4 regions of the Priestia sp. P1_B12_1 genome follow, and region 4 is predicted to be linked to each of the others. Evidence: riboswitches for the same ligand, from Rfam matches in the RefSeq annotation. Region 4 holds a riboswitch; each other region holds the start of a gene.
What was found. Region 4 has a riboswitch for lysine ahead of dapA (4-hydroxy-tetrahydrodipicolinate synthase). Riboswitches for the same ligand answer to the same signal wherever they lie in the genome.

Region 1 (8,104 bases), on a different contig from region 4:
CATAAATAAAAAAGCTGCTGCTGCACTTATCATAATCTTTCGCAAACAATCTACTTCCTTTCATCATATAGTAGTTGTAGTTTGCGAACTTCTATTTGTTTTCATTCATTCTGTTTGCTTAAGACTCGATAGCTCCTCTTACATCATAGTCGCTAAGATCCATTTCCATTTCCATTTCAAGTGCTAATTTAGCAAGCTCTGAACCAAGATAAGGACCCGACGTTAAGCCTGAAGCTCCGAGACCATTGGCTACTAGTATTCCTTCGTAAGCCGGAAGAGCTCCAATGACTGGCAAGAAGCCTGGAGTAAATGGTCGAAACCCTACCCTTGTTTCTAAAACTGTGCTTTCTGTTAAGCCGGGAGCAATTGATAAGGCCTTTGAAAAAATTTCATGAAGCCCACCAGCAGTTACTCGCAAGTCATAATCCGTGTCGTTTTCATGTGTTGCTCCAATAACAATTTGACCTTGTTCAAATGAAAGTATATATTGGTCGCTTGGAGGCATCACAACGGGCCAGTCTTTTGTATCTAAATCAGGGAGATGTAAGTGAACAATTTGCGCTTTTTGAAAGCTTGCTAAAAATTTTACTCCAAGAGGCTCTAGCAATTGATTTGCCCACGCTCCTGCTGTCACGATTGTTGTACTTGCTAGAAGGGTTTGTCCATTTACGGCAACGCCCGTTACTCGATTATTTTCATAAAGAAGTTCTGCGTTTCCTTCTATTATTTTTGCACCGTTTTTCTTCGCTGCATTCACAAGTGCGTTTCGAAGAGCTCTTCCGTTAACGCGAGCGGCTCCACTAATATGAACTGAACTGTATTCTTCTGAAAGAACCGGAAACAAAGCCTGTGTTTCTTTAGCGGATAAACGTGTAATCTCGCCTATTTCAGGAGCTTCTTCCCGACGTTTATATGCTCGTTCTTCCATTTTTTTAAGCTTTTGTTCATCAGTATGTAAGCTAATTGCTCCCACTTGCTTATATCCTGTATCCGTTTCTCCATCGTCTTCTAATTGCTGAATTAATGTTTGATAGTACTTGGCGCCGCCTTTTGCTAAGCGGTACCATGCTTTATTTCGACGCTGCGAAAGCCATGGACAAACAATTCCTGCTGCTGCATCAGTAGCTTGACCAGCATCCTTGCGATCTACCAATGTCACATCTGCTCCTGCTTTTGCTAAATGATATGCAGTAGAAGCTCCAAGTACCCCAGCTCCAACTACGATGTATGTTTTCATACCAAAACACCCTTTTCTTTCTTCTAGTATTCTTATGCTATATGTATGCAATTTTAGCATAGCAAAAAAAGAAGTCACATACTAGGCTGAGCTATTTCGAGCTTATTTTTACGTCTTGCTGACTTTAACATATAGCAGCTCCTTTCATCTCGTAAACAAAAGCGGTAGAAGTTCCTTTACGAAGATTATAGCAGCGTGAAGAAAGCCACAAATAGTGGTAGTACGTCTTTAACGCTGCTGCTTACGGCTTTTCTATTATAGTTTCTGAATAAAAGCAAAGAGAATAAAATTTCTATAATATGTAAATAAAAAGAAATAACCATTATTTTAAGGAGAGCGTATGCAATCTTCATTTGTATTATTTTTTATCATTCTTGGTTTACTATTTGGCAAGTGGCGCAGGTATCAAGAATACTATCCTACTTTGCTGTTTTGGGTCACGGGGAATTTGCTTTATGAAGTACTGCTGTTTCATCACCGCGTATGGGTATTTCACCCTGTTGGTATTGATCACCTTTTTCTACCCGATCACCTCATGGTTTCCCTTGGAATAACCTTAATTATTTATCCGTTTGTTATACCAGTTTTTTTAGGAAGGCTGCCGCTGCATGTAAGCGGCCGGATGTGGTGGATTCTTTTGTGGGCGCTTTTATTTACTGTGATTGAGTTCATTGCTTATGTTAATCACAGTATTACTCATCATTATGGATGGTCGCTGCTGTGTTCTTTTCTCTTCAATATTGTCACGTTCTCACTTTTAGTCATTCATCAAAAGACAGCGCTGGGTGCTTGGGTTCTATCTGGAAGCTTTATAGCTTTCTTATTTATTCTTTTTGATATTCCTATGCCTTAACTTTTCATTGACTAGACGGAGGAAAAGGAAATATAATAGAAATTACATTTAAATATAATTTTCCTCTCTGAGAATAGAGGTGCATGAAATCAAGAGTCACTTATTGGAGACTAATGGAGTCTGTGAAGATAAGTAAAAGGGATTTCGTGCCGAAGTATATAAACATCCATTGTGTTCATATACTGGTTCAGTATTGAATAAATGCTGAGCTGTCACAAACCATTTGGTTTGTGGAGAGCTATTGAAGAGATGTTGATGCCTAGAATGTAATAATATTTTATTATTATGAAACCAAGACGCGTGAACATCACTTCACGGGTCTTTTTTGTGTTTTTCTACTGACCATCAAAGTTATAGTTGAATGATTTAAATGGAGGGATACGGATTATGTACTTACATGGAACGAGTAAAATTAACAGCAGCAATCATTTAGAAATTGGGCAGTGCGATACGGTCGAACTGAAAAAACAATACGGCACTCCCCTATACATCTACGATCAAGAATTAATTGAGACGAAATGCAAGGCCTTCCATTCAGCCTTTCGAAGAAGCGGATTTTCATATCAAATCGCCTATGCAGGGAAAGCCTTTCTTTGTATGGAAATGGCTAGCCTTTTAACGAAGCTTGATATGTCACTAGATGTGGTCTCAGGAGGCGAATTATTTACAGCGCTTGAAGCTGGATATCCAGCTGAACGCATTCATTTTCACGGCAATAATAAAACGATTGAAGAAATGGAAATGGCTCTTGATGCGAATATTGGCTGTTTTGTTGTTGATAACTTTACCGAACTTGAAGTTTTGCATGCCTTAGCAGCTGAGCGCAAACAGAAAGCATCTATTCTTCTGCGTGTTACTCCAGGGATTGAAGCCCATACACATGAATATATTATGACCGGACAGGAAGACTCCAAGTTTGGATTTGGTCTTTCCAATGACCAAGCCATGAAAGCGGTAAGTTCTGCGTTAGAAAAGCCTTACTACGATCTTTTAGGCATTCATTGTCATATTGGTTCGCAAATTTTTGAAGTAGATGGTTTTTCTCGCGCCATTGATATTTTAACTGATTTCTTATTCAGCATTCGTGATAAAATGGAATTTGAAGTAAAAGTTTTAAACGTAGGTGGTGGTTTTGGTATTCGTTATACCGAAAGCGACTCTCCTCTTCCAGTTGAGTATTATGTAGATGCACTGACAGAAAAGCTAAGCCGCACGTTAACTGAACAGAACTATACCCTTCCAGAAGTCTGGATTGAGCCTGGAAGAAGCATCGTAGGAGAAGCAGGTACAACGCTTTATACAATTGGATCAACGAAGGAGATTCCAGGTGTACGAAAATACGTAGGAATTGACGGCGGTATGACCGATAATATCCGTCCTGCTCTTTACGATGCAAAACATGAAGCTGTCTTGGCTAATAGAGTGACGGATAAAAAAGATGAAACAGTATCAATTGCGGGTAAATGCTGTGAATCAGGAGATATGCTTATTTGGGATATTGATTTACCGCGCGTTAATCAAGGAGATTTATTAGCAGTGTCCTCTACAGGTGCCTACAACTATTCAATGGCTAGCAATTACAACCGTATTCCGCGCCCTGCTGTTGTATTTGTAAAAAATGGAGAAGCTCGTCTTGCTGTAGAGCGAGAAACATACGAAGATTTGGTGCGTAAAGATGTAAAGCCAGTCGTTACTACGTATGCAATGAGCAAATAATAGCTGTTCTTGCGTAGTAAAGAAGCTATTGTTGTTTGGAGGAAATCTAACTATGGTTTTAAGTGTATTTAAAACGTACAGATCATCGCTTATTCTGCTTCTCGCTATTTTAATTGGCGGGATAGCAGGATATGCTATCGGGCCCGATGTGGCAGTCGTAAAGCCCTTTGGTGATTTGTTTCTTAATTTGATGTTCATGATTATCGTTCCCCTTGTCTTTTTTAGTGTGGCTTCGGCGATCGCAAACATGAATGAAATGAAGCGTCTTGGTAAAATTATGCTAGGTATCGCCGTTGTGTTTATCGCCACTGCTGCTGTTTCAGCCGTTTTAGGCTTTTTAGGCGCATCACTTTACAATCCGCTACATAATGTAGATACTTCTGCCATTAAAGAATTGATGGGTGACAGTGAAAATACAGCTGAAAAAATGACGCTTTTAACTCAGCTTGTTAGTACATTTACTGTACCTGATTTTGTTCAGTTATTTTCGAAAGAGCACATTTTACAATTAATTGTCTTTGCCGTTATTTTCGGTATTGCTACAACGATGGCTGGCGAAAAAGGACAGCCCATGGTGAAATTTCTGACTTCCGGTCAAGAAGTATCGATGAAGGTTGTTAAAATTGTGATGTACTATGCTCCAATTGGTTTAGGGTGCTATTTTGCTACTGTAGTAGGAGAACTTGGACCAAAGATCTTACAAGGGTACGCTAGAGCATTTATTCTTTATTTATTAATTGCAATCGTTTACTATTTCGGTTTCTTTACGCTATATGCATGGATTGCTGGCGGTAAAGCAGGAATTAAGCTGTTTTGGAAAAATGCAGCTGCTCCTTCTATCACGGCTATTGCTACCTGTTCTTCTGCTGCATCTATTCCAGTCAATTTAGATGCAACAAAGAAAATGGGTGTGCCGCTGGATATTGCTGAAACGGTGATTCCATTAGGAGCAAACACCCATAAAGATGGTTCTGTTATCGGTGGTATTCTAAAAATTGTTTTCTTATTCAGTTTGTTTGGCAAAGATATGACGTCTGCTACGAGTATTTTGAGCATATTAGGCGTAGCCTTTTTAGTTGGAGCCGTAATGGGAGCAATCCCTGGAGGCGGTATGATTGGCGAAATGTTAATCATTACAATTTACGGATTTTCGCCAGAAGTTCTGCCCATTATTGCGGTCATTTCCACAATTATTGACGCCCCTGCTACGCTTTTAAACAGTACGGGAAATACAGTAACAGCGATGCTTGTTACAAGGTTTACAGAAGGAAAAGACTGGATTAACAAAATTATCACCACCGATAAAGTCGCCTAGCAAAAAAGCAAAGGGAACAGTTTAGTGACTCTCCCTTTGCTTTTTTCGTGTGCAGTAATATCGATAGCGGTGTATAAAGTCTGTAAATACGCACATTCTATAGGTATGTTTCATAACCGAACTGGAGGTGTCGTCTAATGAGTAACGCTGCGGGAGGTTCAAAGAAAAATCAACCGAATGATGCGAATCATGTAAGCGCAGAAACAAAAGCTCATCAAAAACGTCTCACTGAGCAAAACAAACAAGAACATCAAGCTGAAGAGCGAAAATAAAATGACGTTAAAGAGCGCAGCACCTGCGTTCTTTAACGTCATTTTATTTTTAGAGAGAACTTCATAACTCCGCTCATTATAGGTCTATCGTACAACCTCCTTTCAAACTTTTACATATTCTATTAATAGGTTTGTAAAAGGAGGAATGATATGATGTTTTCTTGGCTAGAGATTACAACCGCAGCCTTTGGACTTTCAGTTATTTTGATAAGTTTTGCATTTTTGCCCGAACGTACATGCAAAAATCTTTATATTCCTCATCAGCTAGCAGCAAAATCTATGTTTCTCTATAAAAAGATTATGCGTTTTATTAATCAATTTCGACAGAAATTTTAGTTCATTTCCTTTCCCTGGTTTTATTCATTGGATATATCCTCCCCCTTTTTAATTAGCGCATTTACAGTAAATAATTTAATGGTTAAAATAAAGAGTAAAGAAAAAGGATAAGCAGTTTGCAGAAATGGAGTTTCACATGGAAATCAGAGACTTAGAATACTTTATAGAGGTAGCGAATCATAAGAATTTTACAAAGGCAGCGCTGCAAGTTCATTTGTCTCAAACAGCTTTAAGTAAAGCCGTCAAAAAAGTAGAAAATGAACTAGGATTTGAGCTTCTTGATCGTTCAACAAGAGAATTAAAGCTAACCGATGCAGGAGAAGTTGTGTATCACCAAGCAACTAAAGCTCTGTCGGTGTTAAAAGACATGCCTCACTTGTTGGGAGATTTAATGAACTTGCAAACAGGGCAAATCAAGATGGGAGTCCCTCCGCTCATCGGAACCTTGTTTTTCCCGAAGATTGCAAAAGCATTTAATGAACAATACCCTAAAGTATCTCTAGAGCTTATTGAATTTGGAGCAAAAAAAATTGAAGCACTTGTGGAAGAGGCTGGTGTAGATATGGGGATCGTTATGCTTCCTCTTACAAGCGGTCATGATGAACATTTTCACGTATACCCGTTCGTTAAGGAGAGATTTCTTTTATACGCGCATAAAAACCATCCTCTAGCGAAACGTTCTTCCGTCTGGATGAAAGAATTGGAGCATGAAAAATTCATTATGTTTAGTGAAGAATTTACGCTGCACGACCGGTTAATTCAAGATGCTTTAAAATCAGGCTTTGTGCCTTCTATAGCGTATAAAAGTTCTCAATGGGATTTAATTATTGAATTAACAACGGCAGAACTAGGTATTGCTATTTTACCCGAATCGCTTTATGCCAAAGTGAAAGATCCCAATATTACTACCGTACCTATTGCAGATCCTGAAATGATGTGGGAACTTGGAATTATTCTGTTAAAAGAACGCTACAGTTCATTCGCTGTACGAGAATTGATTAATTTTTTAACCGAAAAACAAATGACAGATAAATTGGGGCCCATTTAAAAAGAGTCTGGAACAAAATTATGTTAGTTCAAGGACAATCCGAACGAGTTTGGTTGAGAATCCAACTCGTTCGGATTTTTTCGTGGGGAAGCTGAACGTAGGTTTCATGTATGTATTTGCTTCTAGCTGTTGATTGGATGGGTTTCGTTATGTCTCCGTCTCTTTTTATGTGTAATACAAATTTTATCATTCAATAATCCCTACAATGAATCCATCATAGCCTTTGCTTCCAACGGTTTGTATAGCCGTGGCGCTGATTCGTTTTTCTTGAGCCAGAACATTCATAAATTGGCGAATTCCCTTTACATTTTCATCTTCACTTTCTGAGTTCACCACATGCCCTTGACGAACAACATTATCACAAATAATCGTACTTCCTCTTTTCGATAATTCTAGAGCCCACTTTAAGTAATTTGGGTTATTCGGCTTGTCAGCATCAATAAAGATAAGATCAAACGGCTCTGTTCCCTTATCCTTTAATACAGCTAATGTATCAAGCCCGGGGCCGACAAGGACTTCTACTAAGTGGCTTACTCCCGCTCTTTTTAAATTAGCTCTTGCTACTTCTGCATGCTGAGCGCTCAATTCGAGCGTAATCAGCTGTCCGTCTTTCGGAAGAGCTCTGGCTAGCCAAATCGTGCTGTATCCTCCAAGAGTACCAATTTCCAAAATGCGTTGAGCTCCTTTTAATGAAGCTAACAAATGCAGAAACTTTCCTTGACTAGGCGATACGTCGATGGCAGGTAATCCAGCCTCTTGATTTGCCTTCAATACCTCATCAAGAATAGGGTCAGGTTGTATAAGCTTATCATTCATATAAAGATCCACTTCATTCCAAATTTCATATATAGACATTTCCATACTCCTCCACATAAGTGATAAAAGCTTTATTATTTCTATGAATGTGTTCTAGCTCTCTAATAAACTATCCTGCTCGCTCTTAAAAAGAATTGTTATATGTCCATAAAAAAAGACCTTCAGAGAGGTCTTTTTTATCTTTAAATAATCGTAACTTTACTCAGATCTATCTTGGCACTTTTTAAAAAGTTATATGTCAATTTATCCATTTTTGCACCTTCAAAATCGGATTTTTTTAAATCTGATCCTCGAAACTGTACATTTAGCAAAGTGGCGTTGCGAAATGAGGCTTTTTTTAATGATGTTCCTTCAAAAATTGTTCCCTTAAATGTTTCCTCGTCAAATACAATGTCTGTTAAATTACATTGCTTAAAGTACGTATTGTCATAGATACAGTCTTTAAAACTGGCCTGTTTAAAATTTGCCCATTTAAATTGTACGCCTGTTAAATTAACGTGATGAAATATCG
Region 2 (8,104 bases), on a different contig from region 4:
GCTGCTTCAGCATGTAAAAACAGATGCTTACTACAGCGGCATTAAAAAAGAAGCGCAGTTTTTTGGAAGCGTATTCAAAAGCCAGGATGCTCAAGAAGGCGTAGCCGCTTTTATTGAAAAGCGCCAGCCTAAATTTTTAGGAAAATAAGCTTAGGAGGGGAATTGAATGAATATTTACGTGTTAGTGAAAAGAACATTCGATACAGAGGAGAAACTTTCATTAAAAAATGGTCAAATTGTTGAAGATGGGGCTGAATTTATTATTAATCCTTACGATGAGTATGCAGTTGAAGAAGCTATTCAGCTAAAGGAAAAGCATGGCGGGGAGATTACGGTCGTGAGTGTAGGAGGGGAAGAATCAGAAAAAGAACTCCGAACAGCTTTGGCTATGGGAGCAGATAAAGCGGTTTTAATCAATACGGAAGATGACATAGAAGATGGCGATCAGTACACGACTTCTAGGCTGCTGGCACATTACTTAAAAGAACAATCTGCTGACTTGATTTTGGCAGGAAACGTAGCGATTGACGGAGGTTCGGGCCAAGTGGGACCGCGCGTAGCAGAACAGTTAGAAATCCCTTATATTACGACGATTACAAAATTGGATATCGAAGGTGAAAAAGTGACTGTTGTACGCGATGTGGAAGGTGATTCTGAGGTTATCGAAACGTCGCTTCCTCTTTTAGTAACAGCTCAGCAGGGACTTAACGAACCTCGCTATCCATCTCTTCCAGGGATTATGAAAGCGAAGAAGAAACCGTTGGTTGAAGTGGAATTGGATGATTTAGATTTAGATGAAGATGATGTAGAAGCAAAAACAAAGACTATTGAAATTTATTTGCCTCCGAAAAAAGACGCAGGACGCGTATTACAAGGAGATATAAAAGATCAAGTGACAGAACTGGTCAATTTACTGCATAAGGAAGCAAAAGTCATTTAATAAGTCAAAAGTCAAAACAATGGGGGGATTGCAATGGGACGCAAAGTGTTAGTTCTAGGAGAAGCACGTGATGGGGGATTACGAAACGTATCGTTTGAAGCGATTTCCGCAGCATCTACTGTAGCTGACGGTGGAGAAATTGTTGCAGCGTTAGTAGGAAAGAACGTAAAAGCTTTAAGTGAAGAGCTTATTGCGTACGGAGCGAATAAAGTTGTTGTGACGGAGCATGAAGATTTAGCTGCTTACACATCGGATGGCTACGCTCAGGCGTTATTAGCCATCATTGAAAGTGAACAGCCTGAAGCTATCGTATTTGGCCATACGGCTCTTGGCAAAGACCTAGCGCCAAAACTGGCAGCTCGCTTAGACAAAGGACTTATTTCCGATGTGACGGATGTAGAAGTTGGAGGGGATCAAGTAGTCTTCACCCGCCCAATTTATTCTGGTAAAGCATTTGAAAAGAAAATCATGACCGATGCTTTTACGTTTGTCACAATTCGTCCAAATAATATTTCACCGCTTGCAAAAGACGACGGACGTACAGGTGATGTAGAGGATTTAAATGTTGAAATCAAAAACCTGCGTACAGTTGTAAAAGAAGTTGTACGTAAAGCAACGCAAGGGGTTGATTTATCCGAAGCAAAAGTCGTGATTGCAGGTGGTCGAGGTGTAAAAAGCACGGAAGGTTTTGGACCTCTCCAAGAACTAGCGGACGTGTTAAATGGAGCTGTTGGGGCGTCTCGCGGAGCATGCGATGCAGATTACTGCGACTATTCTCTTCAGATCGGTCAGACGGGCAAAGTAGTCACACCAGATTTATACATTGCCTGCGGAATCTCAGGAGCCATTCAGCATTTGGCCGGCATGTCAAATTCAAAAATTATTGTTGCTATTAACAAAGATCCTGAGGCTAATATTTTTAAAGTAGCTGATTACGGAATCGTTGGAGATTTATTTGAAGTGGTGCCTCTGCTAACGGAAGAATTTAAAAAGCTGAAAGTACAGTCTGCGTAAGAGGCTGGGACAAAAGTATTTTAGACGAAGTGAAGAACGAACTATTGATCAAGATGTTTGATTAGTGGTTCGTTTTTTTGTTGGGGTAAACTTTATGTGTGTGGGTCTTTCTAGCAGCAGTTGATTTCTGTGCAAGACTCCTGCAGAAAGCGAAGTCTTGCACAGAAATCAACTGCGGTGGCACAAGCGGTTCAGCCTTTGTATACTATTTGTTCACCTTTAGATGGAATTCATTTCGTTATGTCTCAACCTCACGGAAAACGAAATTTTCTACGTATGTTTTTATGTAAATTGTACAAACTAGAGCGAAGAATAAACAGTATAAATGTAAGCAAAAAGTTAGCAAACCTTATTTGAAGGTGATATACTGTGAGTAGAATTTGGATATTGCATATATTTAGGAGGAATTAAAATGGCTATTGCACATGCTACAGATAAAAACTTTACAGATGAAATTAAATCAGGCCTAGTGCTTGTTGACTTTTGGGCACCATGGTGTGGCCCTTGTAAAATGATTGCTCCAGTTCTTGAAGAAATTGATGGTGAACTTAACGATAAAGTTAAAATCGTGAAAGTAGACGTTGATGAAAACCAAGAAACAGCTGGAAAATTTGGTGTTATGAGTATCCCAACTTTAGTATTATTTAAAGATGGAGAGAAAGTTGATCAAGTAGTTGGTTTCCAACCAAAAGAAGCATTAACAGAATTAATTAATAAACACGCGTAAGTCAAAACCTAGCTCAGGCTAGGTTTTTTCTTTTTCTCCACTTTTTCTCTTTTGGGAATACTTTTATTTAGCGAATATGCGTTCGTTTGTTTTATACTAGATGTAAGGAACACCGTCACAAATCTGGCTTATGTGCATGTATTGTAAAGCAGAAAAGAATGTAGGCTACGCTTCATAAGCGAATGTATAGATGGACAGAGTAAGAGAAGAGGAAGGAGAAAAGTATGAATGATTATTTAAAAGAAAAGCTGGCTATTTTACCGGATCAGCCCGGCTGCTACTTGATGAAAGATAAATATGGAACGGTCATTTACGTAGGAAAAGCAAAAGTATTAAAAAATCGAGTGCGCTCCTACTTTACCGGATCTCATGACGGAAAGACGCTTCGACTTGTAAACGACATTGTCGATTTTGAATATATCGTCACATCTTCTAATTTAGAAGCGCTTATTTTAGAAATGAATTTAATTAAAAAGCATGATCCAAAATACAATATCATGCTTAAAGATGATAAGGGCTATCCCTTTATTAAGATTACAGCTGAAAAACAGCCCCGGCTTGTTATTACAAGAAAAATAAAAAAAGATAAAGGGAAATACTTCGGTCCTTATCCTAACGTTCAAGCTGCAAATGAAACCAAGCGGCTTCTTGATCGCATTTATCCACTAAGAAAGTGCTCTACCATGCCAGACAGACCTTGTTTGTATTACCATATCGGGCAATGTCTAGCTCCTTGCGTAAAAGAAGTAAAAGAAGAGCAAAACAAACAAATTATTGAAAATATCACTCGGTTTTTAAATGGTGGATATGAGCATGTCAAAACAGAGTTAACTGAAAAAATGTTAAAAGCTTCAGAAGAACTTGACTTTGAAAGGGCTAAAGAATATCGAGATCAAATTGCTCATATTGAAGCGACAATGGAAAAGCAAAAAGTAACGTTTAATGATTTTGTTAATCGAGATGTGTTTGGCTATTCTTATGATAAAGGCTGGATGTGTGTTCAAGTTTTCTTTATTCGCCAAGGGAAATTAATTGAGCGAGAAGTTTCTATGTTTCCTTTTTATAAAGAGCCAGAAGAAGATTTCTTAACTTTTATCGGTCAGTTTTATGCCAAAAATATTAAGCCAAAAGAAGTGCTGGTTCCAGCAACGATTGATGCAGAGTTAGCTGAGAAATTAGTAGAAGTAGAGGTTCAGCATCCAAAGCGAGGCAAAAAGAAAGAATTAGTAGAACTTGCGTGTAAAAATGCAAAAATTGCGCTCGGTGAAAAATTCTATTTAATTGAACGAGATGAAGAGCGCACGGTTGGCGCAGTTGAACGGTTAGGAGAAGAGCTTGGAATTGCAGCGCCTTACCGGATTGAAGCATTTGATAACTCAAATATTCAAGGGACAGATCCCGTTTCTGCGATGATTGTTTTTGTTGATGGGAAACCGGAAAAGAAAGAATATCGCAAATATAAAATTAAGACCGTAAAGGGACCAGATGATTACAGTTCCATGAGAGAAGTCGTTCGCAGACGGTATTCCAGAGCGTTAAAAGAAGGTCTTCCGCTTCCAGATTTAATTGTTGTAGATGGGGGCAAAGGGCATTTAGCTGCAGTACAGGACGTTCTCGAAAATGAATTGGGACTTTTAGTGCCTACAGCAGGTCTTGTCAAAGATGATAAGCACAGAACCTCCAACCTGATGATTGGTGAGCCTCCTCAAATCATACCGCTTGAACGCAATAGTCAAGAATTTTATTTGCTTCAGCGAATTCAAGATGAAGTTCACCGCTTTGCGATTACTTTCCACCGTCAAGTGCGCTCTAAGTCCGCTTTTCAGTCTGTTCTGGACGACATTCCGGGAGTGGGAGAAAAGCGTAAAAAAGCTTTGTTAAAGTATTTTGGTTCGGTGAAAAAATTGAAAGAAGCAACGGTTGATGATATTCGAAATTCAGGTGTTCCTCAAAACATTGCTGAAAAAATTTATGAAACATTACAAAAATAGTCTTGAAATAATAGAAAATATTTGATAAGCTATTAACTAATTTCATACGACACTTCATCAAATGAAGTGAAGATAGAGGTGCAAATTTAATCAGTACGTATCAGGAAGGGTATGAGCCCTTATGAATGAGACGGAAAGGGAAATTTGCCGAAGTGAACATTACCTCATAGTAATGATTGCTGGTTCTGCGTTGAATAAACGTAGGATTGTCAAGATGTAGATTCTTGGAGAGCTATCTCACGGCAGTGGACGGTTATGTTTTATAATTTTCGTTCGTTAAGCAATGAGAGCTCATCTCATTGCTTTTTTTATTGTCTGAGTAAAAAAATTTAGCTTCTCATCATCCTGCATATGCAAATTTATTGAAAAGGAATGAACAAAATTATGGCATTAATCGTTCAAAAATTTGGTGGAACATCTGTTGGTTCTGTTGAACGTATCCAACATGTAGCAAACCGTGTTATTCAAGAAGCAGAGCGCGGTAACCAAGTAGTTGTTGTTGTATCGGCAATGGGCAAAACGACAGATGCACTGGTGAAATTAGCAAGTGATATTACGGACAGTCCAAGCAAACGCGAAATGGATATGCTTCTTACAACTGGAGAACAAGTAACGATTTCCCTGTTAACAATGGCCCTTCAATATAAAGGGTATGAAGCAACTTCGCTAACAGGTTGGCAAGCTGGTATCCAGACGGAAGCAGTTCACAGCAATGCACGAATCCAGCACATTGACACGACACGTATTCAAAGCCAATTAGATAGAGGCCGAATCGTAGTAGTAGCTGGATTCCAAGGCTGTTCAGAAGATGGAAGCATTACAACATTAGGTCGAGGCGGCTCTGACACTACGGCAGTAGCTCTTGCCGCAGCATTAAAAGCTGCAAAATGTGATATTTATACAGACGTAACAGGAGTGTTTACGACAGATCCGCGCTATGTAGAAGATGCTCGTAAGCTTCACTCTATTTCATATGACGAAATGTTAGAATTAGCTAATTTGGGAGCAGGGGTGCTGCATCCGCGCGCTGTTGAGTTTGCAAAAAATTATCAGATACCGCTAGAAGTGCGTTCAAGCTTAGAAAACGAGAATGGAACGATTGTTGAGGAGGAAGTTTCAATGGAACAAAACTTAGTCGTAAGAGGAATTGCGTTTGAAGATAATATTTCACGAGTGACAATTGAAGGGTTAAACAATGAGTTGCAAACTCTTTCTACTATTTTTACAGCATTAGCAAAAGAACAGTTAAATGTGGACATTATTATTCAAAACGTAACGGCTAATAATCGTCTCTCTATCTCATTTTCTATTAAAACCGTAGACGTAGATGCCGCTCTTGCCGTCTTAAAAGAGTATAAATCTACTTTAGGATATACGCGTATTGAACATGAAAGCGGTCTGGCTAAAGTATCAATTGTCGGCTCTGGCATGATTTCTAATCCAGGCGTTGCAGCCGAAATGTTTGAAGTGCTGGCAGGGGAGAAAATTGAAGTGAAGATGGTCAGCACGTCTGAAATTAAAGTATCTACAGTTGTACCGCACGCTGATATGGTAAAAGCTGTTGAGACGCTTCACGTAGCATTTGAATTAGAAGAGCAGCAAGCAGTGCACGTATAAAGAAGAGAAAAAAGACGTGGTATCTCCACGTCTTTTATATATACGTATTTCCTACTTTTTATAGCGCTCCGCGCGTGTTTCGGTAGGTAAGATATCTTTTCGGTCCCACTGCACGGAAATCAGCACTTTTCCGTTCTTTTCTTTATGTGTTAAGTAGGCTTCTGTTAGGCAGTTGTTTTGACGCTGAATCTGTTCAGCCACAAATCCTGACTCAAGATGAAACGAACAAGTTTCCTGCTGAAATCTTTTGCTGACCACATCACCTGATAACTCAAGCTCGAGTGAATATTTATCTTTTTTTGCAAGCGTCAGTGTTCCCCAGGAAGCTGCTTTAAAAAAAGCGACGATTTCATCCATTGTATTTAATGGGTATTTCCGCGCAAGGTGTTTTCCTGCCCAGTATGAAATGGTATTTGTTTCGTCTCCAAGAAGCTCTGGAATTAACACGTCACGCAAAAGGCTGTATCCGAAATATGAAACGTGATCAAGAGTTCTCTCTGTTTCAGCTGTGACGTTAGGTTCTGATGTTTCCATCGTCTCTTCAAGTTCTTGCTGTGATTCTGTTTGTAAATTGCTCATGCTTTCCCCTCTTTCTTTACTACTATTATATACAAATCTAAAAAACCTCTCACGCATTTTTTTAATAAAATGTAAGAGGATCTTTATTATGGTAAAAAGAGTTAGATGTAAAGATGAAAAATCCATAATATACCTTTTAAAAGGGTACTTTTACCTGTGTAAATGTTTTGTGAACTTGTTTACAATAAAAGCATAAAGTAAACGCTTACTTATTTGTGGCAAGCAATATTATAATAGAAAGAAAAAATCTGTAACATCAATACAGTAAGCGTTAACAAATATAAAATTTTATAAATTTATATTTTATAGAAGATTTAAACATCTTGCCTTGACGCTCTTAATCGATGGGAGTAAAATTAACCTGTCACATACTTTATTAGGAAATGCAAAGGTTTTCATTTCCTGTATTCACGATTAATCTATTTGTCTAGTGGGAGTAAGAAAGTTCTTCACAAACTATGTTCATTTAACTAAGGGGGGTCTACGCAGATGGCGGCAAACAGAGAGTTTCAATATCGGAGAATCCATTCATTACTTGGGGTAATACCAATCGGGATTTTCTTAACACAGCATTTAGTTGTGAATCATTTCGCGACAAAGGGAGAAGAATCATTTAATCAAGCAGCTCACTTCATGGAGAGCTTACCTTTCCGCTATGCTCTAGAAATTTTCATTATTTTCTTACCAATCGTTTTTCACGCAATATACGGTCTTTACATCGCATTCACTGCTAAAACAAACGTTAACAACTACGGTTTTTTCCGTAACTGGATGTTTATCCTTCAGCGTGTTTCAGGTGTAATCACACTTATCTTCATCACATGGCACGTATGGGAAACCAGAATACAAGCTGCGCTTGGAAAAGAAGTAGATTTTCAAATGATGGAACGAATTTTAAGCAACCCGGCAATGCTTGCATTCTACATAGTTGGTGTTGTATCTACGATCTTCCACTTTGCAAACGGTCTATGGTCATTTGGAGTTAGCTGGGGGTTAACTGTAACACCACGTTCTCAAAGAATTTCAACTTATGTGACATTAGCAATCTTCTTAGCACTTACATTTGTAGGTGTTCGTACATTATTCGCATTTGCATAAAATTAAGGTTTTGAAGGAGTGGGGTTCCGATGAGTAACGGAAAAATCATCGTAGTCGGTGGCGGTTTAGCTGGCTTGATGGCAACAATAAAAATTGCTGAGTCTGGCAAGCAAGTAGATTTATTTTCACTAGTTCCGG
Region 3 (8,104 bases), on a different contig from region 4:
ACTTACGGGAAGATTTAAGTCAAATTTTCGCTGAGACATATATATTACACGGGAAAAAAGATCAAATTTGTCCATTTGATCTTGCAAAAGTTATGAATCGTCATATTTCATTTTCTACACTTCTTCCATTTGAAAACAGTGGACACGGCCTTTTTTATGATGACCGTGAGAAAGTAAATGACACTCTTATTGAACTCATCGCTAAAAGCTCAGCCTACAAGTAAGGATATACATTTAAAACCGAACTGGCAGCCAAATAAAAAAAGTAAAAACCCGGCACCTAACGTAATGAAACGAAGAAGCTTAGGCGTGATAAATTTTCTTGTAAAATGAATGCTGCTGGCAATATTTAAATTCCAAAGAAGGATGCCAAAGATAATAAAGAAACTGTGAAAAAAGACAGATAGCCATGTTTGACTTTGGAGGCTTTCGCTTAAGCTTGACCCAAATACACCAAACCAAAACACAATATTTAAAGGATTCATAAGAGCAATGAAGAAACCTGTAAAAAACGACTTATCTCTTTTAATAGAGGGTTTATTTACATCTATTGAAAAGGAGCGAGAAACAGCTTGTTTCATACTTTGAAAGCCAACAAATGTGAGCATGACAAAACCAGTTGCATACAGGGTAACAGTAACAGCCTGCATCTGAACAAAAGGCGTTAACCCTATTAAAATGAGGAGCATAAATAAAATGTCGGCCGTCATGCCTCCTAAACCAACTAGCCAAGAAGCCCAAAAACCTTTCGTCAGGCCTTTTTTAATCATCTCTATATTAATTGGACCTACCGGTGCTGCGAGACTAATACCTAGAATTATTTGTTTTATAGCAATCAAAAACCACTCCACAAACACAGCCTCCTTTCTAACTTGTCCAATAGTAGCTTATATATATATAGATTAGAGTTTTATAATTTAGAAGCGACATTTAGTTAAAAATGCTCATAAACTTTCTTTTCTTTAATACACATGTAACGTTGAGTTCCATAAGGAGGGTTTTAATGGCATCAAAAATGCTTTTTCGAGCCAATGAGATTTTAGAGTCAACGCACGTCCCGTTTTGGGGAAAAGATGCTTTTCAATATTTCCGAAGCGATATATTATCAGAAGAAAATCCATTTCCTTGTATATTAGGGGTAGAAGGCTTTAAAAAAGATTTACTGCGGTTTTCATTTGTGACTACTCCTTATAACTACCAAGATATTAGGAATGCAGCGTCGGCACTTAGAGAATACATAGATACTTTTAAAACCATAGGTCGCTATACATCCTTTGTGTTATTCTTTAAGCCTGAACATAAAGAACGTTCAATGGAAGAGTACGAAACGATGTTTTGGGATACGTTGACGTTTCTTCATCAAATTGATCAAAAGAAATGGCCGCAAGACATTCCAAAAGATCCAAAAGATCTATTATGGGAATTTTGCTTTCACGGAGAACCTATTTTTGTCGTCTGTAATACGCCTGCTCATTCTTTACGTAAAAGCCGTAAGAGCAGGGGATTTATGATTACATTTCAACCTCGGTGGGTGTTTGAAGGTATGACAGGAGATTCAAAAATAGGGCGGCACGTACAAAAGGTGGTCCGCGATCGGTTAAAAACATATGATGACGTATCAGCTCACCCTGAGTTAGGATGGTATGGACAGCAGGAAAACCGAGAGTGGAAGCAATATTTTTTACACGATGATAACAACTATACTACCGGACAGTGTCCGTTTAAATTAAAAAGGAGTGAGCAGCATGGACGTAAAAAAAGCCTCTATTAAAAAAGGAGTTGGCGGAAAGTTTGAAGAAGTAATTAAAGAACTGCTTCCGGCGTATACTGGATACGTTGAAGTACAGCATGATATTGCTTTTCAAACGCACCCATCTCATACCCATCCAACTGATGAAATTCTTCATATACTTGAAGGATCTATTTACTTTACAGTTGAACATGATACGGTTCTATGTCAGGCAGGAGATCGGATACATTTACCGAAACAGACGGTTCATTCGTCAAAAGCCGGTCCTGATGGGTGCACATACGTTATTTCCATTTTAAAATAAAGATGAAAGAAGATGATGCTTATGCTACGTTCCCGGCCAGTGCTGCTGCTTATTGATGTACAAGAAGGATTTTATTCACCACAGTGGGGGGAAAGAAACAATCTAGATGCAGAAAAACATATGCTGACGCTACTGCAAGCATGGAGGCGCCAAGACTATCCTGTTATTCACGTACAGCATGCATCAGAAAATCCAGATTCTCCTTTACACCCCAGTTCGAAGGGGTTTCAGTTCAAAGAAGGGTTTGGTCCACAAGAAGACGAATACTTAATTCGCAAACACGTGAACAGCTGTTTCATTGGAACAGAGCTAGACAGTTATTTAAAAGCAAATGGTTATGATACGCTTATCTTAATAGGACTAACTACTAATCACTGCGTCTCCACGACTGCCCGCATGGCTGGAAATCTAGGGTACAGAACGTACGTTGTAAACGATGCAACAGCTTGCTTTGATGGTATGTCCTACGATGGAAAAACAAGGCTTTCTGCAGAAGATGTACATACATTCGCACTGTCTTCTTTGCATGAGGAGTTTGCGACGGTCGTTTCTACAAAAGAGACACTTCAAGTTCTTCAAACCTTTCAATATGCTCAAAATCACAACTGATGTGCATGTGCACATCGGTTTTTTATGTAGATTATGTTTATTAAAAGAAGTAAAATAAAGATAATTCTATACTATAAGGAGTTTGTACATATGATCATTCGTTATGCTAAAGAAGAAGATTTACCTATGCTTGTTGAAATTTATAACCAGTCTGTTCAAACAAGTGCTGCTACTTTTGACTTAACGCCTGTAACAGTAGAGCATAGAAGGAGCTGGTTTAATAATCATATTAGCAATGAACTTTTTCCGCTTATTGTCGCAGAAAAAGATGGGGTAGTAGCGGGCTATGCTTCGCTTTCTTCTTATCGAGATAAAGAGGCGTACATTCAAACGGTAGAGCTATCGATTTATATTGATAAAAACCAGCAGGGGCATGGCATTGGAAAAAAGCTTATGAAGCGAATTTTGGAATTAGCTAAAGAACTCAACCATCACGTTGTTATTTCAGGGATTACAAAAGGGAATGATATCAGTATCAAAATGCATGAGCAATTTAATTTTACATTTTGCGGAGAATTTAAAGAAGTAGGCTGGAAATTTAATCAGTGGCAAGATGTTCTTTTTTATCAGCTTATTTTATAAGATGTATGACACCTTTACACATTGTAACGTTTTAGTTTCATGTGTAAAGGTTATTAAAATAATAAGTCGTTTTATTATTTTAATACGAAAGGTGTTAGCTATCATGAATACACATTTTCAATATCAGTATCTAAGAGCTATTCCAAAAAGATGGTCAAAAAAAGAACTGCATATCCAGCTGAATAGAATCAAACACAACTCTGAACTATCTACTATAGCAGCAGATCCGCTTTTTTATCTGTTAGAATGTACCCATTCAGGCCTTCAAACTCAACAAGAAATCATAGACTACATCCAAAGCATTCCTACTCATCAACTTCCATCTTTTGTAACCCATTTAAGCAGGTTAATTCAGCATATTTATTATATAGAAGCTGCTGATTACTGTAATCGCCCCCTCAAAGGTTATATGCTTGTTATGAAAAATCAGCCCGCCTATATATCTCTTCATTTTGCTGATCAGATCACATAAAAAAGCTCTCTATTCAAAAGAATAGAGAGCTTTTTTTATTCGTATTTTTTTACTGTTACTTGGCATTCTTTTAACGGAATAAGTTTTGACTTTTTCGTCCATTTGTATCCTAACCAAACAATTAAGAATAAAGGAAGTCCGATATAAGAAACAAGTACACCGTACCAGTCAATCGAATCACCCGTAAACGCCGAATAGTTTTGACCTAAAATGACAACAGCACATAAAATAAAGGCAAAGATAGGACCAAACGGGAAAAGTTTTGCATGATATGGAAGTTCACTCAAATCATGACCTTGAGCAACAAATGCTCTTCTAAAACGATAGTGGCTGATGGCAATTCCTAACCAAGCAATAAAACCAGACATACCAGAAGCGTTAAGTAACCACGTGTATACCGCACCGTCTCCAAAAAATGAAGCACCAAATGCAAGTGTACCGACAAGTGCCGTTGCGATTAAAGCATTAACCGGAACGCCTCGTTTATTTACTTTTGCTAAGAACCTCGGTGCTTTTCCATCTTTTGCTAAGTTCCAAAGCATACGCGTAGAAGCATACATACCTGAGTTACCAGCAGATAAAACGGCTGTTAAAATAACGGCATTGATAGCTGATGCTGCAAACGCCAGACCTGCTCGTTCGAATATTAAAGTAAATGGACTTACCCGCACATCATCACTTGCTAATGAATCCGCTGTGTATGGAATAAGCATCCCGATAACAAAAATAGCTAAAATATAAAATAACAAGATGCGCCAGAAGACTTGTTTAACTGCGCGAGGAACCGTTTTTTCCGGATCTTCACTTTCTCCAGCTGCGACTCCAAGCAACTCTGTTCCTTGGAATGAAAAACCAGCAGCCATAAAAATACCTAAGACAGTAAAGAATCCACCGTGAATGGGTCCATCACCAAGCGTGAAGTTTTTAAAACCTGGTGCTTCATTGTTAAAGATACCAAAAATCATCATAATACCAATAACTAAAAAGATGATAACCGTTACTACTTTAATTAACGAAAACCAAAATTCAGATTCACCAAATCCTTTTACAGAAAGGTAGTTAAGCCCAAACATAATTAATAAAAACAGGGCACTCCATAAAATAGAAGAAGAGTTTGGGAACCAAAATTTCATAATAAGGGCTCCAGCCGATAATTCAGCGGCAATCGTAATAGCCCAGTTATACCAATAGTTCCAGCCGAGAGCGAAACCAAAGGATGGATCTACAAACCGAGACGCATACGTACTAAACGAACCGGCTTCAGGCATATAAGCTGCGAGCTCCGCTAGGCTGGTCATCAAAAAGTAAACCATGACACCAATGATAGCGTAAGCTAAAAGCGCTCCCCCAGGTCCTGCTGTGTGAATTGCTCCACCACTTGCTAGGAATAAGCCGGTTCCGATGGCTCCTCCTAATGAAATCATCGTTAAGTGGCGAGATTTCAACCCACGTTTTAATTCTTGCTGCTCTTGCATAGATAAATACTCCTTTCGAATGTACGGAAAGAGACGGGATAACATAAAAAAAGCCCGCAGTATATGTGCGCGCTTTTAAATCTGAAAACCGCGTCAACCTTCCGTGAAGATAGCTCTTCACATCACTCGCATGATGTGACAGTTCTGTTCCTGTTCGGAGACAGCCCCAGCTTAAATCAACCGAGAAGTGATCTAAACTTCGGCAATTTTTCCTTTCAAGCAACATCCTCAATGTTCTCTGCATTTCCGTTGCTTTACTATTAAAAACTGCGACCTCTACCTCATCGATTAGGATGAGGGTTTTTTATATTCATTTGACATAAAAGAAGTATACCAAATACTAAAACGATTGTCATTATAAAAAATAGATTCAGAAAATAGAAACATCTTTGAAATCTCTCGAATCTATTTTGTTACATATGATATAATGGATGTTGTCATAATACTACATAAATATCCGAACGTACCACAGGGGGAGCCGCCGTGCTGAGAGTGAACAAATTGTTCAGACCCTTCGAACCTGTTAGTTAACGCTAGCGTAGGAATGTGGGAATAGTAGCATATATTTGCTTACTCCTGTGTAAACCGTTTGATATGAATGATTCAAAAACAGGAGTGAGAAACGTGAATAAAGCATTACCTTTACAGGCTAAAATTGAAATAGCTATTTTTGCAGCATTGGCACTTCTACTTGATCTTTTGCCTTCCATTAAGATTGCAACGGCTGTGAGTATTTCGTTCTCCATGGTGCCCATTTTTATTATGTGCTTTCGCTGGGGAGTAAAAGGCGGGGCTCTATCTGGTCTATTATGGGGGCTTTTACAGTTGGCAACAGGAACAGCTTATATTTTAACAGCGCTGCAAACGTTTATTGAATATATTGTGGCTTTTGCTTTTATAGGTTTTGGAGGTATTTTTTCGCAATCTATTAAAACTAATTTAGCTAACAATAACAGATCAAAAGCTTTTGTTTTGATTATTTTATCCCTTATTATCGGCAGCTTCGCACGGTATTTCTGGCACTTTATTGCGGGTATTATTTTCTGGGGATCATATGCGCCAAAGGGCATGTCCGCTCTATGGTATTCTTTTTCAATGAACGGGATTTCAATGGTAGGATCACTAATAGCCTGCTTAATCATTCTTTCACTATTAATTCCATCGGCATCAAGAATGATTATAACTAAATCACACTCATCATAAGCAAAAAGACTAAATCTACCAAGATTTAGTCTTTTTTGTCATTTGTCACCTTTGTTTACACAAAAGTGTGTCAGGTTTGATAACATAGTTAGTGAAATATTCAAAAAACTGTTTTATGATAATCACCATATTCAAACGAGATAAGGGATTGATAGCATGCTACAGAAATGGATCACGAGCATAGGTTTAGATATTGGAACAAGTACAACAAAACTGATTGTAAGCAAGCTGTTAATAGCAAATCAACAAAATCAGTTTACGCTGCCAGGCTGTCAAATTATTGATCGTCGCGTAACGTATGCAAGTTCTATCTATACCACTCCTATGCTAAACGATGTTGAAATCGATGTTCAACGATTAACGGTACTACTAGAACAAGAGTATAAGAATGCAGGAATCTCCTTAGATCAAGTGGAGGCAGGTGCTGTGATCATCACAGGAGAAACGGCCAGAAAGAAAAATGCAGAAAGTATCGTTCACTATCTAGCCGAACATGCTGGGGATTTTGTTGTTGCAACAGCCGGCGCTGACTTAGAAGGAATATTAGCAGCAAAAGGATCAGGAGCAATCGAACGTTCTGCTGAAACAAATGCAGTAATTGCCAATATTGATGTAGGAGGAGGAACTGCTAACATCGCTTTATGTCAAAATGGAAAAGTTATAGAAACGTTTACACTGCATGTGGGAGGAAGATTAATTCGTCTGAATTCAGAAGGTTTTGTTACCTACGTTTCTTCTCATTTAACTGAATTTTTGAAAAATAATTCTTTAACACTGCGAGAAGGTGAAAAAGCAACATTTGAAAAGCTCTCGTCTATCTGTCAATTACTAGCTGAAGAAACCGTGAATTATGTAAATGCGCTGAATCAAAATTCCTCGCTGATCGTTTCTCCTCATACAAGATCTTCTATCCCCGAAATGATCATGGTTTCAGGAGGAGTAGGAGCAATGATGGAGAAGCAAAAGCCAAAAACAGTGAAGGAAGTGGCCATACATGGAGACGTTGGTCCGCTTCTAGCATATCATTTTCAATCCATCCAAGTATCTCAAGCCGCTGAGACAACGCGCGCTACTGTAATTGGGGCTGGTATGCAAAATACAGAAGTTAGCGGATCAACTGTATACATTGGGTCAAAGCGGCTGCCGTTAAAAAATATCCCGATTGTAGAGATACCTGTTCAGCAAGAAGAGAAATGGAATCCGCTGATGTTTCAAGAAAGAGCTCGAGCGGCATGTATGCAGGCTTCAACTATTTTCAGCGCAGAAGATCCCCCCGCTGCTATTGCTTTATCTCATTTTCCTTACTGCAGCTATAAGATGCTTCAAGAATTAGCAAAAGTAATAAGCGCTGAATTTATTGCTTGTTTTAAAGGAGCTAAGTGCCTCGTTGTTCTATGCGAGCAAGATATTGCAAAAGCTTTAGGACAAGCATTAGCTAAACAGAGGAAAGAGTTAGAAATTATTTGTTTAGATCAAATTGATTTTACACACGGAGATTACATTGATCTAGGGTTACCAGTAGCTGGAGAAGCGATCTCCGTTTCCGTTAAAACGCTCGCTTTTTCATCATAATCTACTAAATATACAAGGAGGAAACGATGTTTAAAACTACACGATTGTTAGGAGAAACATTTTCATTTTATAGCTTAAAAGAAATCATGGCCAAAGCAAACGAAGAGCGTTCTGGAGATCAGCTCGCAGGAGTTAGC
Region 4 (8,104 bases):
GTCTGTAATCCCTTTAATTTGCCCAGTGATTTGAGGTTCAAGAGTCTTTACCAAAAGCTCTCTTGTAGTCATCACTTGAAGTTCTTCATTTTGGTTTAACAGTACTTGTTCCATAGGTGATACGAAGCCACTGACATAAATAACAACATAAGGTTCATATATCGTAACATGAACAGCCTCGGGACCTTTTCCAAAGTTATCTCGTAACAATTTGCCCAAATTATTCGCCAGCTTTGTTTGCTGAGCTTTAATATCCATATTTCTTCATCCTTTATTAAGAAAGAAGCATCATATCCTCTTTCCATCATTTTATTGTACCATCACGAACGAATAATTTAAATATACAGAATAAATAAAAAATAATTGTTACAATATGTTTAACCTAATTATAGACGTTCAAAACCTCTTCTTTCTATTGCTTAGGAAGTATTTTGAATGTCACCGGAAAACACGAACTCATTAGATTCGTATTGCTGTTTTTAATAAAGAAATTTATTATACGATAATGAATGGAATTTTTTTATTCAGTCGGGACAGATAACAAATTTTTTAATTTCTTAGTAGAAATCTATATATTTTTAGAGAGAGGACAATTGTTTGTAAAAGAGAATTAAGCTTTGGAAACGTGCAAAAAAGCCAAAGCTTTCTTAAGAAAGCACTTGGCTGCGGCTGCTTGCTTATTTCTTACTTTACTTATTCATAACCGTAGCTTTTCTTAAATCCTGTATTTTCAAGGAATTCTTTTTTGTTCAGATTTTAGAAAAAAGGGCTTTCGGTAACGAAAAATGTAATATATTAATTTTCTCTGCTAATCACGTGCTTTTTCTTGAGTATAAATCAGCTCTTAAAATCATCTAATCTAGTGAAAAATTCCTGAAGAAAATCATAAAATAACTAGAGCCTTCGGGTACATTATCTGTATTTCAAAAATCAGAAAGCAAAGATAAATCAGGATCTGTATTTTTACTTCCCCTTGTTATTGATGGGATCATTCAAGAAAAGCATTTAAATCTAATAAATAAAGATTCTTCTTGGCTTTTCAACGAATTGAAACAAAGAGGATACAAAGACGTGAAACGTATTTTATATTGTAGTTTTTTAAACGGGCAACTTTTTGTGGATATAAAAAATGAATGATAAAAAAATCTAGGACGAAAATGGGTTTAAACTTCACTAATTCTATAGAAAGCCATAAACTGCTGGAGCTATTGAATACAAGATCTTTAAAAGCTGTAATAGCCATGTGTTGCTATGTATAAACTAAGAGCAAGCTAATTTTTATTAGCTTGCTCTTATCTATAAGATGAAGTATAAAAAGGGCTTTTTTTTATTTATTAAGCTCAGCAGGAGCTGAAATATTCTCAAGAACTTTTCCTGTTTCTTTATTTGAAGTATTACTTACCGCTAAATCTCCCAGAGAAATCATTCCAATGAGTTTTCCATCTTCTACAATAGGAAGTCTGCGTATTTGATGCTGAGACATGAGATCTGAAGCCTGCTCTACAGACATGTATTTTGTACCGGTAATGACATCAGTGGTAATCATTTCAGATATTTGTGTATTCGTATTAAAATTATTAGCTAATCCCTTGACGACTAAATCACGATCAGTTATTAGGCCTATTAGCTTATCATTTTCACAAATTGGAATAACTCCTACATCTACATTCTTCATCATATTAGCTACCTCACCACATGAACTTTTAAGGTTACCTGTCTCAATATTAGAAGTCATCACTTCTGTTATATTCATAGCAACTCCTCCTTTATTTAATCATTGTCTTACTTCACTTGATTCCCGCACCTCATCTTCTAAAACGTCCATTTGAGTTTTAGGATACAAAGCTTTAGGTTTTAATGAGAAGAAAATGGTGAATGGATTTGAAAAATTCATCGCATTTTATTGGACAGTAAAAAGATGTAAGAATGATAGGAAACGAGGTTTTAATAAAAGAGCACAACCCGTTGGTTCGTAATAAATTTATACTTCTCCTCTTCTCATCTTTATACTTTTACAAAAGAGTTATTCAAAGTTATTTTTCATTAAATTGAAATATTAAAACTATTATATAAATTGTATAATTTAGTAGTATAAAAACTACTAGGAAGGAATTACACACTATGTTATGGTTTATATCTGCTTTAGGGACAGCTGTATGCTTCGGAGTAAATAATACTTTATTTAAATGGGGCGCTCTTCAACATTTATCTAAAGTGTGTATTCAACTTTTCTTTTATTGGATTTCTTTTTTTATCCTATTATTATTTACTCTTATTAAAGGAAGTTTTGAATTTCACATTTTACCTATTTTAACGGGGGCACTAATCGGTATATTAAATGCCAATGGCAATATCCAAATGTCGAAAGCCTTTGAGAAAGGACCTGCGAGTATTACATCTACCATTATTGCGATGAATACAGTCATTGTTGTTATAGCTACATCTTTATTATTTCCTCAATCCATTCCTTTAACAAATTGGATTGGTATCATCATTATTATATTGGCAGCTTGTATTATTCAGTATCAACCAAACAAAACGGCACACATAGAGTATAAATTATGGATTTTGAGCTGCTGTTTAGCTCTTCTATCTATCGGCACAGTTGGTGTTATTATGAAATTCAGCACGTATCAGCACTTTAGCATGGGTGAAATGCTTGTTTCAATGTATGGTGGAGGAGCTGTCTATTTAAGTTCATTAGCTCGGAAAGAATTTAAAAAATTAACTGCACATAAAATTGAAATAAAGATAGGTATACTAGTTGGTATATTAAGTACGATTGGTTACAGCTGTTATTTATTCGCCCTAAAGGAAGGTCCATCAAGTGTGGTTTATCCAATCATTAGTTTAAATTGTATTGTTGTTTTAATTGGGAGCTTAATTATCTTTAAAGAAAGACTTAGAAAATATCAATTGATAGGAATTATTCTTACTTTATGCGGAATCGTATTGACTAAGATATAAGTTTTTGGACCAATACCAACAGAAGAACAAACATATAGTGAAATAGGTCTCCCTCTGTATGGCAACTGAAGATGTATATAGTATACATACATAAAAAATAGAAAAACTCCCCCAATGCGTTAAGGGAGTTTTTCTATTTTTAGGAGTTAGCTAAATAATGATTCATCCATCTTGAGCTTTGGGCACCAATCTTGCCTTAATGCATCGATTGAATCGGTCGTTTTAGCTATGCTCTCTCTTCTAATCTGTTTTTATTTATTTCAACAGGTAACGTTAATGCCACTAGTTTGCAGAACTTCTTCTAGCACACTTTGCTCTTTATTGCTTAAAGGAACCATTGGCAAACGAACACCGCCAACTTGTATTCCACTTAGATTTAATGCAGCTTTTACTGGTGAAGGACTTGGCGCAATAAATAATGCTCTCATAATTGGAAGCAGATTGCGATGTGTAGCAGCAGCTTTTTTGACATCGCCATTTTTGAAGGCATTAATCATTTCTTGCATATCATTGCCAATGATGTGGGAAGCAACTGAAATAACTCCTGCCCCGCCAATTGCTAATACTGGTATTGTTAACCCATCATCGCCGCTGTATAGTGTAAAGTCGCTAGGTGTTTTGCTAATAATCTCTGCCATGGCATCCAAGGTGCCACTTGCTTCCTTAATTGATACAACATTAGGAATCTCTGATAGACGAACAATTGTTTCAACAGAAATGTTAACTACGCTTCGCCCTGGGATATTGTAAAGCATAACTGGTAAAGAGGTTGACTGGGCAATCGTTTTAAAGTGCTGGTACAAGCCTTCTTGAGACGGCTTATTATAGTATGGAGCAACGAGCATAATACCATCGACTCCTGTTTCCTCTGCAAGTTTTGTTAAGCTAATCGAAGCTTGCGTGTTGTTTGAGCCAGTTCCAGCGATGACGTGGACTCTTCCCGCAGCAGCTTCTACCACACATTGGAATAATTTAATTTTTTCTTCTGTGGTTAATGTTGGAGACTCTCCAGTTGTACCAGCTACAACTAAGCTATCTGTGCCATTTGTAATTAAATGCTCAACTAACGTTTTCGTCGCGTTAAAATCAATTTCGCCATTCTGATCAAACGGGGTAACCATTGCTGTTAATACTTGGCCAAAATTCATAACTACACACCCTTTATAAATTTTTAAAAATTAGAGGGGTTAGGGCCATTCATAAAAAACGCAAAAAAGCAGCAACGAGGGATTCGTTGCTGCAGTAGAAACAATATTTATCAAAAATAGTTTCCGTGCGTAAGATAGCCCTCCATACAGTTTCCCATATGACAGTTCTGTATTTATTCAACAGCAGAACCAGCTTCAAGAACATGAGATTCTTTCAGCTTCGGCAAATACCCCTTTCCACAATTGTCATTGGATCTCATTCTCCTCAAATTGTATACTTATGATCTTTGCGCCTCTATCCTCACTTCAAAAAATATTGAAATAAGAAAATATTTAATTGAATTTAATATAACAGTAAATTTCCTTTCACGCAAGATTCATTTAAGTGTAATTTTATGGAAAACATGTAATTAAGTCCTTACACTTATTTTTGAGAGAATGCCTCCGGATTATTGACTCAAAGCCACAATCTCAGTATCACTCATATTACTATTTCACCTTTCATCTTGCTATTCACCACATGTTTTAACTTACATATTATGCACATCATAAAAAGCCACCCGCTTAGAGTGACTTAGCATTAGGTTTATTCTTTACTTCATCAGGTACGTAATCTAAAAGTACGGATATTATTGTATTAAAATGCCATGGAGTAAGATTGTTGCCAGCACTTTCTTTTAACTCAGTTCTTAGCTTTTCACCCCATATAGGATATTTATTGTTGCTTTTTGCTTCCTCTAACATATAATCGACTACATTTAGTACTTTATAATATTCATTTTCTTTTGCGCTAATATAATAATCCTTTTGTTTATAGTTCATATCTCCAATCCCCTTTTGGTTATTTATGAACAATAAATTTTTTCATAAGGTAGCATCAAATTTAGACTATATCTCTTATTTCCTTATAACATCTACATTGGTTTAAATAGTTTATAATATCTTGGTTATTTACGTCTTTGATATTATCTCCAAAAAGTTCAACGGCACTTTCTAAACGTTCCCTGTTATTATCAATCGTTAGTATATATTGAAGTGCATCAGCTACTGGTGCATTATGGTATGTACGACGCACGAAATACTCTTCGATTGCCTTATTTAAGCATTCTGATTCAGCCTTTCTAAATTTAGCTTCTGACCTTTGAAGGTTCTTTACCTCCATCTCTATCATAAACCCCTCATCCTCTCCAATTTAATTTACTATTTTATTCCCCTACTAGAAGTAAAATAAAACTTAGTTTGTATACAAATTAATATATTTTCTCAAAATAAAAAACACCTGTGAAGACAGATGTTTTTTGTAAACTTAACATATTAAAGGAGAAACGATTTGTCAGCAAAAGGAGGAATCAGATTAGGTACAGTATGTGCTTATTTTTCGTATTTATACGTATTCGAATTAAAGAATAAAATGAGGTTAAGCAAACCCATTGATGTTCGATTTTTTCAAGGTTAAAGGATAGATTAATTTTTGAGGGAATGAGTTGTAGCATGTAGTCAAATTATTGTTGGGGAAATATAGCTTTATCTTTTAATTGATGCATTGCAGGGACATACTAAAAAATGAGGTGATAATATGGAAATAAATCGAGCTAAGCAAATTCTTTCTTCACCCAAGGAAATTGATGTGCATTACCACGGAGTTCCTATTTGGATTAAAAGTGTAGATGAAACATCAAGTATGGCTATCGTTCATGCGAGAGGAACACATGATGAAAACCGTATGGTTCCAGTCCTTGATTTAGAAGAAAAATAAAAAATAAAAAATAATAAAGGAATAATATAGAATTTTTACATTCTTTTGTTCCATCTCCAAATAGAACCGAATAACTGATACCATATTTCTCTAAGCTTTATTTATAAGAAAAAAGAGGTGCAGCATGAAAGAGAAAAAAGAACCACAATTCAGAAGTGGCGAGCTAGAAAATACGGAACTAAAAGGCTATTATGGAATGGATCCTGAAACTAGCCTTCAATCTGTTAATTTTGCTACGACGGAGAACCCATACTTAAATGAACATTACCAGGAAGATTCTAAAGAAAATGAATAAAGAGAGAAGAAAATAACCGATCTTTATTTCTTTTCTTTAGTTATACATTCTTAATAAGTTGTCAATAAAAGGGGTTGCAGATACCATATTTCAATCTCGGCTTATTCTTACTTCTGCAAAGATATTACCTAACACATAACGAATATAAAGAGCCAATTGTTTTACGCAAGTGGCTCTTTGCTACGTTAATTGAATACGCTTGAATCCTTAATAAATAATGGCAAGTAACAATTTATTAGGGATTTAGATTAGTCTTTAACTAATTTAACAAGCATATGAGCAAGATGATGTTGTTCTTCCTCATTTCCAACTTTCCATAACTCATGTAACAAGTATTGCTCTTCATTTTTGGGCTCCTCATGTGTTGCGAGATAATCAGCTATTTTTTTAGCTGCTAGAGCTAATTGATTATCATTTAACCCTAGTTTCTCACCTTTTGTGACTTTATCTCCTAAGTAACTTTTAAATTCGTTAAAACTAGAAAGGATGTTGTCTTTCTTCCCTTGACTCATTTCATTTAGTTTATCCTCTACTTTATTTTCAACAGTTTCAGTATTATCATTCATTTTTCATTCTCCTTCCAATTAAGTATTAATGTTCTTATATGGTAAATCCCCGATTTACAGGTATATAAGCATTTCGTAGCCTACTCATATATTAAGTAGAAGAGTTAATGGGCTTCAACATAGTGAATACCTCTTTTTTGATGAGTTTAAATAGAAGATATTGGATATTTAAAAAAAGAAAAACTCCCCTAGTGCGTTAAGGGAGTTTTTCTTTTTTTTTTTCATATTAAGGGTGTAATTGCTTGTTACTTACATATCATTTAATATTTTTGTAGATATTTATTATAACCTATCAAATGATTTCAAGAAAGCAAAAAATGAAAGCGATTACTTCGAATTTAAAATAATAAATGAAACATAACTGTTTTTTTATGAGATGTATTTTGGTTCTGAAAAAATACAGAGCTTAAGCTTAAATGGTCTAAAGTTTCTCTTATATATTAATATATAAGAAACTTTTATTCTTTCTCGTTTCGTGGCATAGCATTAGAAACCATAGAAATGTCTCCAGTATAATATTTATGCGGATAAGGATCAGAAGACTTAGCGGGCTTTGTTACAAACTCTTTCTCAAGATCACCTAATTTGATTTCATCTGTATTATTCTCTGATACCTGTTCTAAATTATTTGGTTGATTATCGCCCATATAAAATTCCTCCTTTTAATTAAACAATGCTCATTGCTCATTAAGGATACATTTTTTAACACCCTGGATATAAATGCTGTTTTTATCCTATACTTTCCTGTGCTTTTTCTTCATTTAGTATATATTTGAAATAAATATTTATTACTTTTTTGAGATTGTGAACGATTTATTTATACCTTTAAAATCCATTATGTTAATTAAGAAAGTAGGTTATATTCACTTCAAAAAGCAGAGACCGATTGGCCCTGCTTGTTATTTGACTATCACTTCCCCCACCATTCCACTATTAAAATGATACCTACATATCAGTTTATATGTACCAGGATTTTGTGGTTTTACGGTGATGGTTTTTTCTTTTCCCGGCTGGACTTCAGCGTCAATTCCGAGCTTTTCTACTGTGAAGGTATGCTCTTTCTGACCTTCATTTTTTAATATCAATGTTGTCGTTTTTCCACTCGGGATAGTGATGGTTTCTGGATTAAAGTAATCATCATTCAACTGAACCTCCATGGCTTGTTGTCTTACCATGTCTGATTCGGCCAAAACGCTGAGTGAACCTGGAGTTGTCACAACCATAACCATCGCAAACAAAACGACTAATCCCATTAACCAGTTTTTCACAGACATTTACATTCACTCCTTTCATAAGCCATATTCTTTTCCAATTCATAAAATAATATCACTATTTTTTTGAATTAATCATTGTTTTTCCTTTATTTCTATTT

Region 1: linked by a shared signal. The riboswitch ahead of lysA (diaminopimelate decarboxylase) and the one ahead of dapA (4-hydroxy-tetrahydrodipicolinate synthase) in region 4 are both predicted to bind lysine.
Region 2: linked by a shared signal. The riboswitch ahead of AC1D0Y_RS04790 (aspartate kinase) and the one ahead of dapA (4-hydroxy-tetrahydrodipicolinate synthase) in region 4 are both predicted to bind lysine.
Region 3: linked by a shared signal. The riboswitch ahead of AC1D0Y_RS21265 (amino acid permease) and the one ahead of dapA (4-hydroxy-tetrahydrodipicolinate synthase) in region 4 are both predicted to bind lysine.

What each region holds. Positions count from the first base shown of each region.
Region 1 is NZ_JBFTZR010000003.1:151,569-159,672, forward strand. It holds gene AC1D0Y_RS11760 (YckD family protein) at 1-45, opposite strand, end outside; gene AC1D0Y_RS11765 (NAD(P)/FAD-dependent oxidoreductase) at 119-1,237, opposite strand; gene AC1D0Y_RS11770 (CBO0543 family protein) at 1,578-2,090, shown strand; lysine riboswitch at 2,157-2,339, shown strand; gene lysA (diaminopimelate decarboxylase) at 2,478-3,806, shown strand; gene AC1D0Y_RS11780 (dicarboxylate/amino acid:cation symporter) at 3,859-5,121, shown strand; gene AC1D0Y_RS11785 (hypothetical protein) at 5,259-5,393, shown strand; gene AC1D0Y_RS11790 (hypothetical protein) at 5,544-5,729, shown strand; gene AC1D0Y_RS11795 (LysR family transcriptional regulator) at 5,866-6,777, shown strand; gene AC1D0Y_RS11800 (O-methyltransferase) at 6,964-7,650, opposite strand; gene AC1D0Y_RS11805 (pentapeptide repeat-containing protein) at 7,776-8,104, opposite strand, start outside.
Region 2 is NZ_JBFTZR010000001.1:912,777-920,880, reverse strand. It holds gene AC1D0Y_RS04815 (enoyl-CoA hydratase) at 1-148, shown strand, start outside; gene AC1D0Y_RS04810 (electron transfer flavoprotein subunit beta/FixA family protein) at 167-940, shown strand; gene AC1D0Y_RS04805 (electron transfer flavoprotein subunit alpha/FixB family protein) at 974-1,954, shown strand; gene trxA (thioredoxin) at 2,367-2,681, shown strand; gene uvrC (excinuclease ABC subunit UvrC) at 2,906-4,672, shown strand; lysine riboswitch at 4,738-4,915, shown strand; gene AC1D0Y_RS04790 (aspartate kinase) at 5,057-6,289, shown strand; gene AC1D0Y_RS04785 (YslB family protein) at 6,341-6,868, opposite strand; gene AC1D0Y_RS04780 (succinate dehydrogenase cytochrome b558 subunit) at 7,358-7,966, shown strand; gene sdhA (succinate dehydrogenase flavoprotein subunit) at 7,996-8,104, shown strand, end outside.
Region 3 is NZ_JBFTZR010000007.1:44,782-52,885, reverse strand. It holds gene AC1D0Y_RS21300 (alpha/beta fold hydrolase) at 1-224, shown strand, start outside; gene AC1D0Y_RS21295 (LysE family transporter) at 210-851, opposite strand; gene AC1D0Y_RS21290 (YqcI/YcgG family protein) at 1,004-1,771, shown strand; gene AC1D0Y_RS21285 (cupin domain-containing protein) at 1,746-2,054, shown strand; gene AC1D0Y_RS21280 (cysteine hydrolase family protein) at 2,076-2,663, shown strand; gene AC1D0Y_RS21275 (GNAT family N-acetyltransferase) at 2,754-3,245, shown strand; gene AC1D0Y_RS21270 (hypothetical protein) at 3,349-3,717, shown strand; gene AC1D0Y_RS21265 (amino acid permease) at 3,753-5,192, opposite strand; lysine riboswitch at 5,295-5,479, opposite strand; TPP riboswitch at 5,654-5,754, shown strand; gene thiT (energy-coupled thiamine transporter ThiT) at 5,787-6,395, shown strand; gene AC1D0Y_RS21255 (ethanolamine ammonia-lyase reactivating factor EutA) at 6,552-7,967, shown strand; gene AC1D0Y_RS21250 (ethanolamine ammonia-lyase subunit EutB) at 7,994-8,104, shown strand, end outside.
Region 4 is NZ_JBFTZR010000010.1:45,502-53,605, forward strand. It holds gene AC1D0Y_RS23785 (Na-translocating system protein MpsC family protein) at 1-258, opposite strand, end outside; partial or broken gene AC1D0Y_RS23790 (YetF domain-containing protein) at 907-1,137, shown strand; gene AC1D0Y_RS23795 (CBS domain-containing protein) at 1,328-1,753, opposite strand; gene AC1D0Y_RS23800 (DMT family transporter) at 2,122-2,967, shown strand; gene dapA (4-hydroxy-tetrahydrodipicolinate synthase) at 3,228-4,115, opposite strand; lysine riboswitch at 4,243-4,421, opposite strand; gene AC1D0Y_RS23810 (hypothetical protein) at 4,680-4,937, opposite strand; gene AC1D0Y_RS23815 (hypothetical protein) at 4,999-5,286, opposite strand; gene AC1D0Y_RS23820 (H-type small acid-soluble spore protein) at 5,692-5,871, shown strand; gene AC1D0Y_RS23825 (hypothetical protein) at 5,996-6,166, shown strand; gene AC1D0Y_RS23830 (DUF3243 domain-containing protein) at 6,415-6,732, opposite strand; gene AC1D0Y_RS23835 (hypothetical protein) at 7,191-7,379, opposite strand; gene AC1D0Y_RS23840 (cupredoxin domain-containing protein) at 7,632-8,006, opposite strand.